Regions from separate parts of the Enterobacter sp. CFEC122 genome, predicted to be linked through region 2. Evidence: predicted binding sites of a transcription regulator. Region 2 holds the regulator's gene; each other region holds the start of a gene.

Region 1 (3,846 bases), on a different contig from region 2:
GCCTGTGCAAGCTGGCTGAAGGCGCGGCCGTCGGCGGTAATTTTCAGACGCAGAATGTCGGTCGTGGCGGCGCGGCCCGGCAGCGGCGCGGAGGAGAGCGAGACCGGAGAAGGCAGCTCTTTGCCCTGCCCGGCCCAGAAGGCGCCGTCGCGCCGGTACGCCTCGCTGTCGCGATAGCGCTGATACTCGTCCACCACCTCTGCGAATGGCGTAAACGGGGATTCCGGCGTGGGTTCGCCCTTTTTCCACGCGGCATAAATCGCGGCGATCTGGCGGGTTATGGCCGGGAAGCTGAAGCCATCCACCACCAGATGGTGATAGCGCTGATACCAGTACCAGTGGTTTTCACCGACCTGAATCAGCTGATGAAAGGCCAGCGGCTGCCCGCTGTCGACGCGCAGGTTCTGGTTAAGATCGGATTCCATCAGCGCCACGGCGGCGGCGTGGGAATCAACGCGAACGATGGACGGTTCCGGCAGAATGAAGGTGTCATCCACCCACTGCCACGCCTCACCGTTGTCTTCCGCAAAGCGCATGCGCAGGGTATCGGCCTGCATCATGCCCGCGGCAATGGCTTTTGCCAGCAGCGGCGCGTCAATGTCGCCTTTCAGCTCGGTGTAGTGCGCCACGCTCCAGGCGTTTGGCAGCGTGGACAGCTGTTCCGCCATCCAGATCCCCGGCTGGGCGGCGACGAGAGGAAGACGGTTCATGCGTTCTCCCCCGCGAAATAAGACGGCTCAAGCGTCTGCCAGCGTTCCGCCAGCCACTGCTGGCACGCCTCCTGAGACTGTGCTTCGCACACCACGCCCCACCCTGCCGGCAGTTCGCACTGCTGTGGCCACAGGCTGTACTGCCCCTGGTCGTTTTGCAAAATGACGAACTGTCCCTGCGGATTATCGAAAGGATTGCTGAATTCCATACAGACTCCGTTAGTGAATAAGCGGCTGCCAGAGGGTGATAAGCCCCTGCGTCAGCCCACCGCGCCAGCAAAGCGCATCGTGTCCGCCGTCAACCTGACGCCAGATAACCGGTTGGTGTGTGTGCAGTTCGGCATAAATCGCCTGATTCGCGCGGAAGATGAGCGGCTCGTTGCGCCCGGCCTCAAGAAAGATGCGTAACCCGCGAGGGGATATTTCGCCGGTTTTAAGTTGCTCGATTAACAGCCCGTCCTGCTGGCCGCCGCGGTGTGGCCACCAGTAGGAGCCGGACTGGCTAAGCACGCAGCCAAAACGCTGCGGCCAGTTGAGGCCAGCATAAAGCGACGCGAGACCGCCAAAGCTCTGGCCAGCCACCACCGTACGGTCAGCACGGTCGCTAAACGGCACGCGTTTTTTAACAAGGGGGAGAAGTTCTTCCTGCACCGCCAGCCAGAAGTCGGGATTGCACGGCAGCTCGCGGTTGCGATGCGTCATATCGATAACATCGATTAAGACGTAGACCGCTGGCGGCAGGTTGCGCCCGGCGGTGAGCGACGCCAGCGCAGGCCAGACCGGCATGCTTTCGGCCCAGAACTGCCCGTCGAGCAGCACCGCCAGCGGGCGTTCCGGGCTATGATCCCCGGTGGTGAAAATCCAGATGCGGCGGCGATTTTTCAGGCGCGCGCTTTCCCACTCAATGCAGACTGGCGGCTGATACGGCGTATCGGGATGATTCCACCCCGGCTGAACGGGTGCTTGCGGCATTTCCAGCGCCGAGACGGCATGGCCACGCCCGCCGCGCCAGCTTTGCGGGTTCAGCGGGTCTGAAACCGCGTGCGGCAGCAGCTTGCGCCAGCCTTCACGCAGCGCCATGCGTTCCGGCTGCTCGCCTTCAAACACAACGCTGGCAAAATCGTTTTCATTCACGGAAGGGATAAAACAGTAGCTTCCGCGCCACTCGGGGCTGAACTCGCCCTGCCACTGCCAGACGTCGGTATCGGGAATGCGTTCGAGGGACTGCGGGCGGGCATTTTGGTGGTGATCGGTCACGCCGGTGACGTAGAGCCAGACGCGTTTAATCGGTGACGTTCTTTGCGTTCCTGCCGGGTCACGCCACCAGAACGTGACGCGATAGTTTCCCTTTTCCGGCGTCCATTCAGGCCCGTTTTTCGACTGCCACCACGCTTCACTTCCCGTTGTTAACGCCGTCACCCTTATAACCCCATGTTTAACAGTCTTTTTTGTTTCAGAGCAAATTTTATTGATAATATTATTGATAACTATTTGCATTTGCAATAGCGTAGTGCCCGCGCTGTGGGAAGCGCTCATAAAACAACCACAAAAGCAGGACGTACAATGAATAAGAAGATTCACTCTCTGGCCTTGCTGGTCAATTTAGGGATTTATGGCGTCGCGCTGCCTGCTCTGGCAGACGACAACACCGCCTCTGCGCAGCACGAAGATACGATGGTGATCACCGCCGCCGAGCAGAATCTGCAGGCGCCGGGGGTATCGACCATCACCGCCGATGAGATCCGCAAAAACCCGCCCGCGCGCGACGTGGCGGAAATCATCCGCACCATGCCGGGCGTTAACCTGACCGGTAACTCCACCAGCGGCCAGCGCGGGAATAACCGTCAGATTGATATCCGCGGCATGGGGCCAGAAAACACCCTGATCCTGATCGACGGCAAGCCGGTGACCAGCCGTAACTCCATCCGTCTGGGCTGGCGCGGCGAGCGTGACACCCGCGGCGATACCGGCTGGGTGCCGCCGGAGATGATCGAGCGCATCGAAGTGATCCGCGGTCCGGCCGCCGCGCGCTATGGCAACGGCGCGGCAGGCGGCGTGGTGAACATCATCACCAAAAAATTCGACGACCAGTGGCACGGCTCCTGGAACACCTACCTGAATGCGCCTGAGCACAAGGATGAAGGTTCCACCAAACGCACCAACTTCAGCCTGAGCGGCCCGCTGGGCGGCGACTTCAGCTTCCGCATGTTCGGTAACCTGGACAAAACCCAGGCCGACGCGTGGGACATCAACCAGGGTCACCAGTCTGACCGTACCGGTGCCTACGCCGACACGCTGCCTGCTGGCCGCGAGGGTGTAGAAAATAAAGACATCAACGGCGTGGTGCGCTGGGACTTTGCGCCGATGCAGTCTCTGGAATTTGAGGCGGGCTACAGCCGCCAGAACAACCTCTACGCCGGTGATACCCAGAACACTAACAACGACAACAGCTCCAGCGGCCTGGTGAAAAAGAACTACGGCAAAGAAACCAACCGTATCTATCGCCAGAACTTCGCGGTGACCTGGAACGGCGGCTGGGATAACGGCATTACCACCAGCAACTGGGCGCAGTACGAGCACACCCGCAACTCCCGTCTGGGTGAAGGGCTGGCGGGCGGTACGGAAGGCTTGTTCAACAGCAATAAATTCACCGACACCGATCTGGCCGACGTGATGCTGCACAGCGAAATCAACCTGCCGATTGATTTCCTCGTTAACCAGAACCTGACGCTTGGCACCGAGTGGAACCAGCAGCGCATGAAGGACTCAACCTCCTTCACCCAAACTCAGCAGGGCGGCACCATTCCGGGCATGAGCAATGACCGCAGCCCGTACACTTCGGCAGAGATTTTCTCTCTGTTCGCCGAAAACAACATGGAGCTGACCGACAGCACCATGCTGACCCCTGCCCTGCGCTTCGACCACCACACCATCGTCGGCAACAACTGGAGCCCGTCCCTGAACCTGTCGCAGGGTCTGGGGGATGACTTCACGCTGAAGATGGGCATCGCCCGCGCCTATAAGGCGCCGAGCCTGTATCAGACCAACCCGAACTACCTGCTCTACAGCAAAGGTCAGGGCTGCTACGCCAGCTCCGACGGCGTAGGCTGCTACATGATGGGTAACGACGATCTTA
Region 2 (3,846 bases):
AGAAGCCGGGGCTAACTTTGACTACGGTGACGCAGGTGCGCTGAGCTTCTCCTATATGTGGACCAACGAGTACAAAGCACCGTGGCACATTGAAATGGACAAGTTCTACCAGAACGATAAGAAAACCAAAGTCGATTACCTCCACTCGCTGGGTGCGAAATACGACTTCAAAAACGATCTGGTTCTCGAAGCGGCATTCGGCCAGGCGCAAGGCTATATCGATCAATACTTTGCCAAGGCCAGCTATAAGTTTGATATTGCGGGTAGCCCGCTGAGTACCAGCTACCAGTTCTACGGTACGCGCGACAAAGTCAGTAACGGTGGCGTCAATGATATCTACGACGGCACCGCGTGGCTGCAGGCGTTAACCTTCGGCTACAAGGTCGGTCAGGTTGATTTACGTCTGGAAGGCACATGGGTGAAAGCGGAAGGGCAGCAGGGCTACTTCCTGCAGCGTATGACCCCGACCTATGCTTCCTCCAACGGTCGTCTTGATATCTGGTGGGATAACCGCTCCGACTTCAACGCCGACGGTGAGAAAGCGGTCTTCTTCGGCGCGATGTATGACCTGAAAAACTGGAACCTGCCGGGCTGGGCCGTGGGCGCTTCTTACGCTTACGCCTGGGATGCAAAACCTGCCGACATGGCAACACCGGATGCTTACTACGATCCAAACTATCGCCTGAAAGAGTCTTCCTACAGCCTGGATGCTATCTATACCCTGCAGGATGGCCGCGCGAAAGGCACGATGTTCAAACTGCACTTCACCCAGTACGACAACCACTCCGATATCCCGAGCTACGCGGGCGGTTACGGCAACATCTTCCAGGATGAACGTGACGTGAAATTCATGGTTATCGCACCGTTCACCATCTTCTGATGAATCGTCCGGCGGGTTAGATCCCGCCGGACCGGAGACTGCAAATGATGAAAAAAATCGTAATCGTCGCGCTGTTGGCATCGGGGCTGGTGGCGTGTGCCCAGACTCAGGCACCGAAAGAGGACTCCCGCCTCAAGGAGGCCTACAGCGCCTGCATTAATACTGCGGAAGGATCGCCGGAGAAAATTGAAGCCTGCCAGAGCGTGCTGAACGTGCTGAAGAAAGAGAAAGCGCACGAGCAGTTCGCGACGCAGGAGAATGTCCGCGTGATGGATTACCAGGCCTGTATCCAGGCACGTAAAACCGGTAACGATCAGGAAGTGGCGAAGCGTTGCGATAAGATCTGGAACGAGATACGCAATAATAATAAATAAGTTGCTTTACGCCCGGTGGCACTGTGCCACAGGGCTTTTTTCTGGCAAAAAAAAGCCAACCTTACGGCTGGCTCAGAGTATGAACACTCACTTATTTTGCGTCATGCGCATGTTCATTTTCGCGGCAATCGCCTTCAGCGCAGTGACCATAAAGGTACAGGCTGTGGTTGGTCAGACGGATGCCGTGACGCGCGGCGATTTCACGCTGGCGCGCTTCGATAGAGTCATCGCTAAATTCAATGACCTTGCCACAGTCGAGGCAGATCAGGTGATCGTGGTGCTGCTGCTGGGTCAGTTCGAAGACAGATTTACCACCTTCGAAATTATGACGGGTGACAATGCCCGCGTCATCAAACTGGTTCAGCACGCGATAGACGGTAGCCAGCCCAATCTCTTCACCCATGTCGATAAGACGTTTATAAAGGTCTTCCGCACTGACATGGTGATTGTCTGGACCCTGAAGCACTTCGAGGATTTTTAACCGAGGAAGCGTAACTTTCAGGCCAGCCTTCTTTAATGCGGTATTGTTGTCAGTCATGCGGAATCTGTCCTGTTGCTAAACGATTCACTTCTGTAGGAAGTGACAGAAAATGCACCCGGGATAATGCGTCTCATTATAGAACTGCCATGGCTAAATGAAAACTGCAAGTCTCAGGCAAAATATGCTTATAAAAATGGGGTATCACCAACAAACTTGCTCGGTGGAAAACCACATTTTATCAGGGAGACATTGTACAGGTCTGGGCGAAAAAGTTAAAAGATTGTAGCAATTAATTTAATCGGTTTGACCTGGTGCGCGGGCGCAACCGCCGTTGCGCCGCGATAAAAATCAGGCGTTGAGAATATCGTCCAGGTGCAGTTCTTCACGGATCTGCTTAACCCATTTCTCGACGCGCTCTGCAGTCAGTTCTGGCTGACGGTCTTCGTCGATGGCCAGACCCACGAAATGATCGTCATCGGCCAGGCCTTTGGACGCTTCGAAGTGGTAACCGGCGGTTGGCCAGTGGCCGACGATCACAGCGCCATTCGGCTCAATGATGTCGCGGATGGTACCCAGCGCGTCACAGAAGTACTCGGCGTAGTCTTCCTGGTCGCCACAGCCAAACAGGGCAACCAGCTTACCGTTGAAGTCCACTTCTTCCAGCGTCGGGAAGAAATCATCCCAGTCGCACTGGGCTTCGCCGTAGTACCAGGTCGGAATACCCAGCAGCAGAATGTCATAGCCTTCGAGATCTTCTTTGCTGCTCTTGGCGATGTCATGCACATCAGCAACGTCTTTACCGAGCTGTTTTTGAATGTTTTTCGCGATATTTTCGGTATTGCCGGTATCACTGCCAAAGAAAATGCCGATGATTGCCATGAGTAAAATAACCTCTTGAAACTTAATAGTATGGTGGCGCAATTCGGCCACGGATAAGGGCAATAATAGCAGAACTGGCAACCCTGCGGAAACAGCTATCGCGCAGGACTGCACTCTGTGCTACATGAAAAGGGTAATTAAGGGAATTTTCAGACTTATGCTTGGCTGCGCAGCATCTCAAGCTGGGCGATCAACATCTCTTCAATGAGCTCGCTGCGGCTAATATTTCGCGCGTCGGCCAGCTCGTTAAGCGCATCGACCGCGTTGGCGTTGAGCTTCAGTTCGACACGCTTAAGCCCACGATTTTTATCGCGTTTAAGCTGATTGCGTTTATTGATACGCAGCTGTTCATCGCGCGAAAGCGGATTCGTCTTCGGTCGTCCCGGGCGACGCTCATTCGCGAACAGATCTAGTGTCGTACGGTCCGTTTGTTCTTTGGCCATGATTCTGAGACTTCGGGGGAAACACGCCGCCCTGCTAATGCCCGGGCGATAAGCGCGCCATCATACATCACCAAAAACGGCGCGCCAACGACTGGAAGCCCGCAGCCTTCCAGTCGCTCTCTTTTTAATCAATTTGCAGTATCAGCAAGATAGCGGCGAATGGCGCGCAGCACGGCGTCAGGTTTTTCCGCATGCACCCAGTGCCCGGCTCCGGCAATGACGTGGGCGCGAGCCTGCGGGAATTGCGCCAGTATGGCGTCGCGGTACGCGTCGGTAACATAAGGGGAGTTACCGCCGCGAATAAAGAGGGTAGGGTGCGGCCAGGCGGGCACGGTTTCCCAGCCCACGATATTGTTGTACTGGTTCCAGAGCACCGGCACGTTAAAACGCCACTGGCCGTCAACAAACGACTTCAGCAGGAACTGGACGACGCCTTCTTCATCAAGATGCTCACGCATGACGGCAGCCGCCTGCTGACGCGTCGCGGCACTCGCTTCGGTGACCGCATTGATGGCGGCAAAAATTTCGTCGTGACGGCGGACGTCGTAATCCACGGGCGCAACATCAATCACCACCAGGCCGTTAATACGCTCCGGGGCCAGCGCCGTCAGGGCCATCACCGCTTTACCGCCCATTGAATGCCCGATGAGGGTCACCTTTTGCAAGTGGTTGGCATCCAGCGTATCCAGCAGATCCTGCGCCATCGCGGCGTAGGTCATCTCGTCGGAACGGCCGGAAAGACCATGATTGCGCATATCGATCTGAAGAATATCGTGGTCGGTAACCAGC
Region 3 (3,846 bases), on a different contig from region 2:
GCCGATCATCATCCGTGTGTATTATTTCCTGTAGCTTTTACAACAACTAACCTTAACTCAAATACTTAAGCGCCAAAGCGAAAGGCATCATGAGCACACCGATCAAACGGCTAGAAATCATTAAAAATGCCATTGAACTGGAAGATGACGACATCATCCGGAGCCAGCTGACACGCCTGAAAAATGAAGCGTTTGACGATGATCTACAGGCAATCGTCGTGGCGCTTGAGGAGAAGAACTACACCGCGGCCATGGCGGCCATTACCGCCTGGCTGCAGGGCCAGCGCGCCGTGACGCCGTGGCGCGATCCGCAGGTGGCGGCCAGCAAGCTGGAGCTGAAGGCGCTGGAAGAGCGTCTGCGCGATCTGATTGACCGCCGCAACGCGCGGGTGCAGCAGCTTGATGAGTTCAACGATCTCTATTTCTCCCGCCTGGGGCCGCTGATGCAGCAGATCCTCGCCCTGCGTAAAACGCTGGCGGAGCTGAACCTGCGTCGTCAGCAGGCGGAAGCGCGTCGGCGCGAGGAGGATTACCGTCGCTGCCAGCACTATATGGCGCAGGCGGTAGAGGTGCTGGCGACGCTCACCCAGCGCTGGCGCGATCTCCCGGCCGACTCCGTCCAGGCCGCTGAGGCGCGTAAGCATCTGGAGCAGCAAAGCAATCTGATTGCCAACCTGCTGGCCGAAGCGCTGGAGCTGGAGAGCGGCTTAACGCGCGAAGAGGAGCCTGCGCGTCAGGCGCGCGACGAGGCGAACGAAGAGTACGAGAAGTATCGCGAACAGCATCACGATGCCGAAGTGCGGCTGCGCAAAGGTAAGCATCTTTCACAAGAGGACCAGAACGAGCTCAAGCGTCTCTGGCGGCAGGCGAGCAAGCTCTGCCACCCGGATCTGGTGGCGGACGATTTGAAAGAAGAAGCCAACAGCATGATGGTACAGCTTAACCAGGCGAAGCAGCGCGGCGATGTGAAAGCCATTCGTTCGCTGGTGGCCCGCCTGCAGCAGGGCTTCGAACCATTGATGGCAAGCGACAGGCTGAACGATCTGGAACGTATCCGCAAAAAAATGGCGCAGGTTCGCGAGCAAATCGACATTTTAGTGAACGAGCTGGCGGAGCTGGAGAAAGAGGAGTCCTGGCTGCTGGTCTCGTCGTTGAGCAATATGGAAGCGTACTTTGCTCAGCAGGAGAAAGCGCTGCACGAGGTCCGCGCCTCGCTCGAACATCAGGTGAGCGAAGCGCAGCTGGATTCGGCAGCCTGATTATTTGGCGTGCCAGTATGCGCTGGCACGCACCAGTTGCTGGTCAATCGCGTCGGTTTCAAACTGACGGCTCAGGCGTTTCACCACCTTCCCTTCCCCGGTCAGCCAGATAAAGTAATCGTCCTCCGGAACGCTCAGCGCCGCCAGATGGTCAGCGACTGCCTGCTCGCTGTGGCCCACCACCCACGTGATATTGAACGCGCTCAGGTCCGCCAGATAGTCCTGGTACGATTCATCCCCAACCGTCACGACCGCGTGTATGTCCGGGCGAACCGGCAGCTGAGCAATGCTCTTTAAGCGTCGGCGCAGCGCGGGCATGCCGGATTCATCGCACACGTACAGCTGCCAGGCGTAATCCTCCGGCACCACCAGCGAACCGCGCGGGCCGCCAATGGTCTGCTTGTCTCCCGCTTTCGCCTCAACCGCCCAGCTGCTGGCAATGCCGCCGTCATGAATGAAGAAATCGAGCATCAGCTCATGACGGACCTCATCATAGAGCGGCGTATAGTCGCGCGCCTGCGGACGCACGCCGTCACCCCAGTCGATGCCTTCATCGGTGACCACCGGCGGCGTAAACGTTGTCCCGGGTGCCGGGAAAAAGACTTTGGTATGGTCGTCGAAACCGCGGGAGCTAAAGCCCTCCAGCGCCTCGCCGCCTAGCACAATGCGCTGAAAACCCGCGCTGGCGCGCTCAACGCGGAGCACCGTCAGCTCGCGAAAACGCAGGTCATTACGAACACGCTGTGGATAACGAGTAGATGCCATTTTTAGACCCTTTTCTGGTGAATACGATATATCTAAATCAATTTTCAAATGATAATGATTACTAATAAGGAAAAATGCAAGATCTTTTAGATTGCATCTGAATATATCTTAGATATAGTTTAGATATATCAAAACAAAGGGAATACTATGCGACACGAACACGAGGGCGGCGGACGTCGGCCGCGCTTTTTCGGCCACGGCGATTTGCGGCTGGTGATTCTGGATATCCTGACCCGCAACGCGAGCCACGGCTATGAGCTGATTAAAGAGATCGAGAACCTGACCCAGGGGAACTACACCCCGAGCCCGGGCGTCATCTATCCAACCCTGGATTATTTGCAGGATCAGACGTTTATCACCATTACAGAAGAAGAGAACGGGCGTAAGCGCATTGCGATTACCGCTGAAGGACAACGCTGGCTGGACGAAAACCGGGAACAGCTGGAACAGATCCAGGTGCGTATCAAAGCGCGCAGCGTCGGCTTTCAGCTGCGCAAAAACCCCCAGATGAAGCGGGCGCTGGATAACTTCAAGGCGGTATTAGACCTGAAGGTGAATCAGGGAGAGCTCAGCGACGCGCAGCTTAAGCAGATTATCGGCGTAATCGACCGCGCGGCGCTGGAGATCTCCCAGCTGGATTAAGCCGGTGCGTGCTCGCTCACGCGGAATACGCGTACCAGCTCTTTCAGGTGCATCGCCTGTTCGTTAAGCGATGCCGCCGCCGCGACGGATTCCTCCACCAGCGCGGAGTTTTGCTGGGTAGTGGCATCAATCAGGCCAATCGCGCTGTTGATCTGCGAGATCCCCTCCGTCTGCTCATGGCTGGCCTGACGGATCTCGCGCAGGATCGCATCCATCTCCTCCACGTTGCCAACCATGCCGTTAATCAGCCCACTCGCTTTTTCGACCAGGTTCATCCCGTCCTGGGTCTGGCTGGTGGAGCTCTCAATCAGCTCGCGGATTTCGCTGGCAGACGACGCGCTCTTCTGGGCAAGCTGGCGCACCTCTCCGGCCACTACCGCAAAGCCGCGGCCGTGCTCACCGGCGCGCGCCGCTTCCACCGCCGCGTTCAGCGCCAGAATATTGGTCTGGAACGCAATAGCATCGATCAGGTCGATAATGTCGGACATCCGGTTGGAGGTCTCGTTAATCAGGCGCATTTTGCTGGTCACCTGCTTCATCATCTCACCGTTGTTTTTGACCACCGTGGCGGCATCGGCAGAAAGGTTGGTCGCTTCACCGGTATGCGAGGCGGTATTTTTCACCGTGGCGGTGATCTGCTCCATCGAGGCGGCAGTCTGTTCAACGGAGCTGGCCTGCTCTTCCGTGCGTGCGGCCAGATCCTGGTTCCCGGCGACAATCTGCGCGGCAGCGCTGGAGATATTCTCCGAGCCGGTCTGCACCTGCTGCACAATGTCCAGCAGACGCGTCTTCATCTCCATCAGGGCATGCAGCAGCAGGCCCGTTTCGTCTTTGCCGTGTGGCGTAATGCTGCCCGTCAGATCGCCCTCTGCAATGGCCTTTGCAAAATTCACCGCCTCACCGAGCGGGCGGGTGATAGCGCGCACGATAAACCAGCCAATCAGGCTGCCTGCCGCAACGCTAAAGAGCGTGAGCAGGATCAGCAGCAGACGGTTAGACCTGAAATCCCCTTCCACCTGCGTACCCGCACGCTGCATCTCGCTGTTCTGAATGGCAATCAGCTCCTTCACCTTCGCTTTATAAGCCTGCTGCACGGCGAGGGTGGTAGTCATCATTTCCTGTATGGCGCCCGCACGGTTGTTGTTCTGCACCGCCTGCAGAATGCGGTAGCGTGAATCCA
Region 4 (3,846 bases), on a different contig from region 2:
CCATACCGGCATCGTCTTCTCCTGCATCTCACTCTCGGCCATTGCCTTCCAGCCGGTGCTTGGGGTGATCTCGGATAAACTGGGGCTGAAAAAACACCTGCTGTGGATCATCTCCGTGCTGCTGTTCCTGTTTGCCCCTTTCTTCCTCTACGTCTTTGCGCCGTTACTGAAAGCCAACATCTGGCTGGGCGCGCTGAGCGGCGGCATTTATATCGGCTTTGTCTTTTCGGCGGGCTCAGGAGCCATTGAGGCCTACATTGAACGCGTGAGCCGTAACAGTTTCTTTGAGTACGGCAAGGCGCGCATGTTTGGCTGCCTCGGCTGGGGGCTGTGCGCCTCCACGGGCGGGATCCTGTTCGGCATCGATCCGTCGTATGTTTTCTGGATGGGCTCGGGGGCGGCGCTGCTGTTGATGCTGTTGCTGGTGGTCGCAAAGCCAAGACCCAACCAGACGGCGCAGGTGATGAATGCGCTGGGTGCCAACCAGCCGCAGATCACCGCGAAAACGGTCTTTAGCCTGTTCCGTCAGCGCAGAATGTGGATGTTTATTCTGTATGTGATTGGTGTGGCCTGCGTCTACGACGTCTTCGACCAGCAGTTTGCTACCTTCTTCAAAACGTTCTTCGCCACGCCGCAGGAGGGCACTCGCGCCTTTGGTTTTGCGACCACTGCCGGGGAAATCTGCAATGCGATCATCATGTTTTGTTCACCGTGGATCATTAACCGCATCGGCGCGAAAAACACGCTGCTGATCGCCGGGGTGATTATGGCGACGCGCACTATCGGCTCGTCGTTTGCCACCACCGCCGTAGAAGTGATTGCCCTGAAGATGCTGCACGCGCTGGAGGTGCCGTTCCTGCTGGTGGGGGCCTTCAAGTACATCACCGGGGTGTTTGATACGCGTCTTTCGGCGACTATCTATCTGATTGGCTTCCAGTTCGCGAAACAGTCGGCGGCAATCTTCCTCTCCGCGTTTGCCGGGAATATGTATGACCGGATCGGTTTCCAGGAGACGTACCTGATGCTGGGCTGTTTCGTGCTGGCGATTACGGTGGTGTCGGCGTTTACGCTCAGCAGCAGGGAGGAGATTGCGGCAGGCAATAAGGCGCTAGAAGTTCATTAACGCCCTGAACCCACTCACTATTCCGGCGTTGGTCAAAAAATGAATAACCTTATAAAAACTACGGCATTGATAATCATTTTCAATATCATTTAATTAACTATAATGAACCAACTGCTTACGCGGCATTAACAGCTGTGCCGCCCGACAATAATGGAGAGGATTATGAGTTATACACTGCCATCCCTGCCGTATGCCTACGACGCACTGGAACCGCATTTCGACAAGCAGACGATGGAAATCCATCACACTAAACACCACCAGACCTACGTGAACAACGCGAACGCCGCGCTGGAAAGCCTGCCTGAGTTCGCTAACCTGCCTGTTGAAGAGCTGATCACCAAGCTGGACCAGCTGCCAGCGGACAAGAAAACCGTGCTGCGCAACAACGCGGGCGGTCACGCTAACCACAGCCTGTTCTGGAAAGGCCTGAAAACCGGTACTACCCTGCAGGGCGACCTGAAAGCGGCTATCGAGCGCGACTTCGGTTCCGTTGACAACTTCAAAGCGGAATTCGAGAAAGCCGCTGCAACCCGCTTCGGCTCTGGCTGGGCGTGGCTGGTACTGAAAGGTGATAAACTGGCCGTGGTTTCTACCGCGAACCAGGACTCCCCGCTGATGGGTGAAGCGATCTCTGGCGCATCCGGCTTCCCAATCCTGGGTCTGGACGTGTGGGAACACGCTTACTACCTGAAATTCCAGAACCGTCGCCCGGACTACATCAAAGCGTTCTGGGACGTGGTGAACTGGGACGAAGCAGCAGCGCGTTTCGCCGCTAAAAAATAAGGTTGCATTGACGCCTGTGAGAAGCGAGTCTGATGGCTCGCTTTTTTTGTATCTGCGTAATGGAGGCAGCGATGCATTATCCGGTGAATGTATTTACAGGCAAGGTAAGGGAGTACGACGGCAGCCGCCCGAGCGCCATCGCCAAAATTCAGATCGACGGTGAGCTGACGTTAACCGACCTCGGGCTTGCGGGTGACGAGCAGGCCGAAAAGAAGATCCACGGCGGGCCGGAGCGCGCGCTGTGCCACTACCCGCGCGAGCACTATCAGCACTGGAAGGCAGAGTTCCCGGAGCAGGCGGATCTCTTCGTTGCTCCCGCGTTTGGTGAAAATCTCTCCACTGAAGGGCTCACCGAAAAGAACGTGTTTATTGGTGATATCTACCGCTGGGGCGATGCCCTGATTCAGGTGACGCAGCCGCGCTCGCCGTGCTTCAAGCTCAACTACCATTTCGGCATTCATGACATGTCGGCTCAGATGCAAAGCGCGGGTAAAACCGGCTGGCTGTACCGGGTGGTGCTGGCTGGGCAGGTTTCAGCGGATGCGCCGCTTGAGCTGGTATCACGCCTGAGTGAGGTGTCTGTTTACGACGCCTGCGCCATTGCGTGGCATATGCCGTTTGATGACGAGCAGTATCATCGCCTGCTGTCGGCGGCGGGGCTGTCGACCAGCTGGACAAGAACGATGCAGAAACGGCGTTTAAGCAGCAAGATCGAGGATAATTCGCGGAGGTTGTGGGGTAAATAGACCTCAGTAAAAAGTAGGCCGGGTAAGGCGAAGCCGCCACCCGGCACTAACAGCTACGAACGCTTATACAACGGTAGCCACAGCGTTAACCGCAGCCCACCCAGCGGGCTGTCGTCGGCTTTCACCCAGCCGCGATGCTGCTGCATGGCGGTTTCCACAATCGCCAGCCCCAGCCCCGTACCGCCCGATTCCCGGTCGCGCGCCTCGTCGGTGCGGTAGAACGGACGGAAGATCTGCTCGCGGTCTTCCGGGCTGACGCCAGGACCGTCGTCGTCGACGATGACGGTGATCCCGTCTTTATCCACCGAGAACGCCACCTCAATCTTCGTGTGCGAGTAGCGCAGGGCGTTACGCACGATATTTTCCAGCGCGCTTTCCAGCGCGTTGGGGTTACCGTACAGCGGCCATGGACCCGGCGGGAAGTTAACGGTGAAGGATTTGCCCATCTGCTCCGCTTCGAACGCCGCGTTATCCAGCACTTCATGCCACAGATGATTGGCTTTCACCGTTTCGCTCACCAGCGCGTTTTTCTGCTGATTGCGCGACATGACCAGCAGATCGTTGATCATGCTGTCCAGACGATGCGCTTCGGTTTCGATGCGCTCCAGCTCTTTGCTCTCACCGCTGCGGCGACGCAGCAGGGCGGTACCCAGCTGTAAGCGCGTGAGCGGGGTACGCAGCTCGTGCGAGATATCCGACAGCAGGCGCTGCTGGGCCGTCATCATGCGATCGAGCGCGCTCACCATCTGGTTAAAACTGGTCCCGGCGGCCAGGAACTCCTGCGGTCCGGACTCCAGTTCCGGGTGCTGCCTCAGGTTGCCCTGCGCCACTTCGTCGGCGGCGTTTTTCAGCTTACGTGCGGGTTTTGCCAGGCTCCACGCCAGCCATAACAGCAGCGGCGAGCTGACCAGCATCGTGACAATCAGCAGCAGGAGAGGGCGGTCAAACAGCAGGTTGATAAAATCGGACTGGGAGCTGCTCGCGGGGCGAATCAGGTAGAGCTGATAGTTATCCTCGCCATCTCTGACGGAGAACGGCCCCACCATCTCTACGCGGCCATATTTTTTCTTCTGGGGGTGATCGGCATTATCTGCCTGGCCAATGAAGTTGCGGATGATCTGCATTTCATTGCGATCGGCGCCAATCACGCGGCCTTCGCTGGTCACCAGCAGCAGGCGTTGTCCGGGCGGCGCC

The links. Region 2 encodes Fur, which represses iron uptake genes when iron is present. Its sites were predicted from a motif close to ATAATAATGAGAACNACTATCAA; they were not measured.
Region 1: ACVCAM_RS03310 (TonB-dependent siderophore receptor) is a predicted target of Fur. The motif match lies at 2,185-2,207, and genes of this name have one in related genera.
Region 3: ACVCAM_RS21040 (siderophore-interacting protein) is a predicted target of Fur. The motif match lies at 2,073-2,095, and genes of this name have one in related genera.
Region 4: sodA (superoxide dismutase [Mn]) is a predicted target of Fur. The motif match lies at 1,190-1,212, and genes of this name have one in related genera.

The regions. Positions count from the first base shown of each region.
Region 1 is NZ_JBRIQR010000002.1:302,980-306,825, reverse strand. It holds partial or broken gene entF (enterobactin non-ribosomal peptide synthetase EntF) at 1-710, opposite strand, end outside; gene ACVCAM_RS03320 (MbtH family protein) at 707-919, opposite strand; gene fes (enterochelin esterase) at 930-2,129, opposite strand; gene ACVCAM_RS03310 (TonB-dependent siderophore receptor) at 2,274-3,846, shown strand, end outside.
Region 2 is NZ_JBRIQR010000053.1:20,757-24,602, reverse strand. It holds partial or broken gene ACVCAM_RS23940 (OprD family outer membrane porin) at 1-880, shown strand, start outside; gene chiQ (ChiQ/YbfN family lipoprotein) at 928-1,254, shown strand; gene fur (ferric iron uptake transcriptional regulator) at 1,346-1,792, opposite strand; gene fldA (flavodoxin FldA) at 2,084-2,614, opposite strand; gene ybfE (LexA regulated protein) at 2,770-3,057, opposite strand; gene ybfF (esterase) at 3,186-3,846, opposite strand, start outside.
Region 3 is NZ_JBRIQR010000038.1:17,217-21,062, forward strand. It holds gene ACVCAM_RS21035 (DNA repair protein) at 90-1,259, shown strand; gene ACVCAM_RS21040 (siderophore-interacting protein) at 1,260-2,024, opposite strand; gene ACVCAM_RS21045 (PadR family transcriptional regulator) at 2,172-2,666, shown strand; gene ACVCAM_RS21050 (methyl-accepting chemotaxis protein) at 2,663-3,846, opposite strand, start outside.
Region 4 is NZ_JBRIQR010000025.1:23,034-26,879, forward strand. It holds gene ACVCAM_RS17205 (MFS transporter) at 1-1,123, shown strand, start outside; gene sodA (superoxide dismutase [Mn]) at 1,286-1,906, shown strand; gene yiiM (6-hydroxyaminopurine reductase) at 1,978-2,652, shown strand; gene cpxA (envelope stress sensor histidine kinase CpxA) at 2,706-3,846, opposite strand, start outside.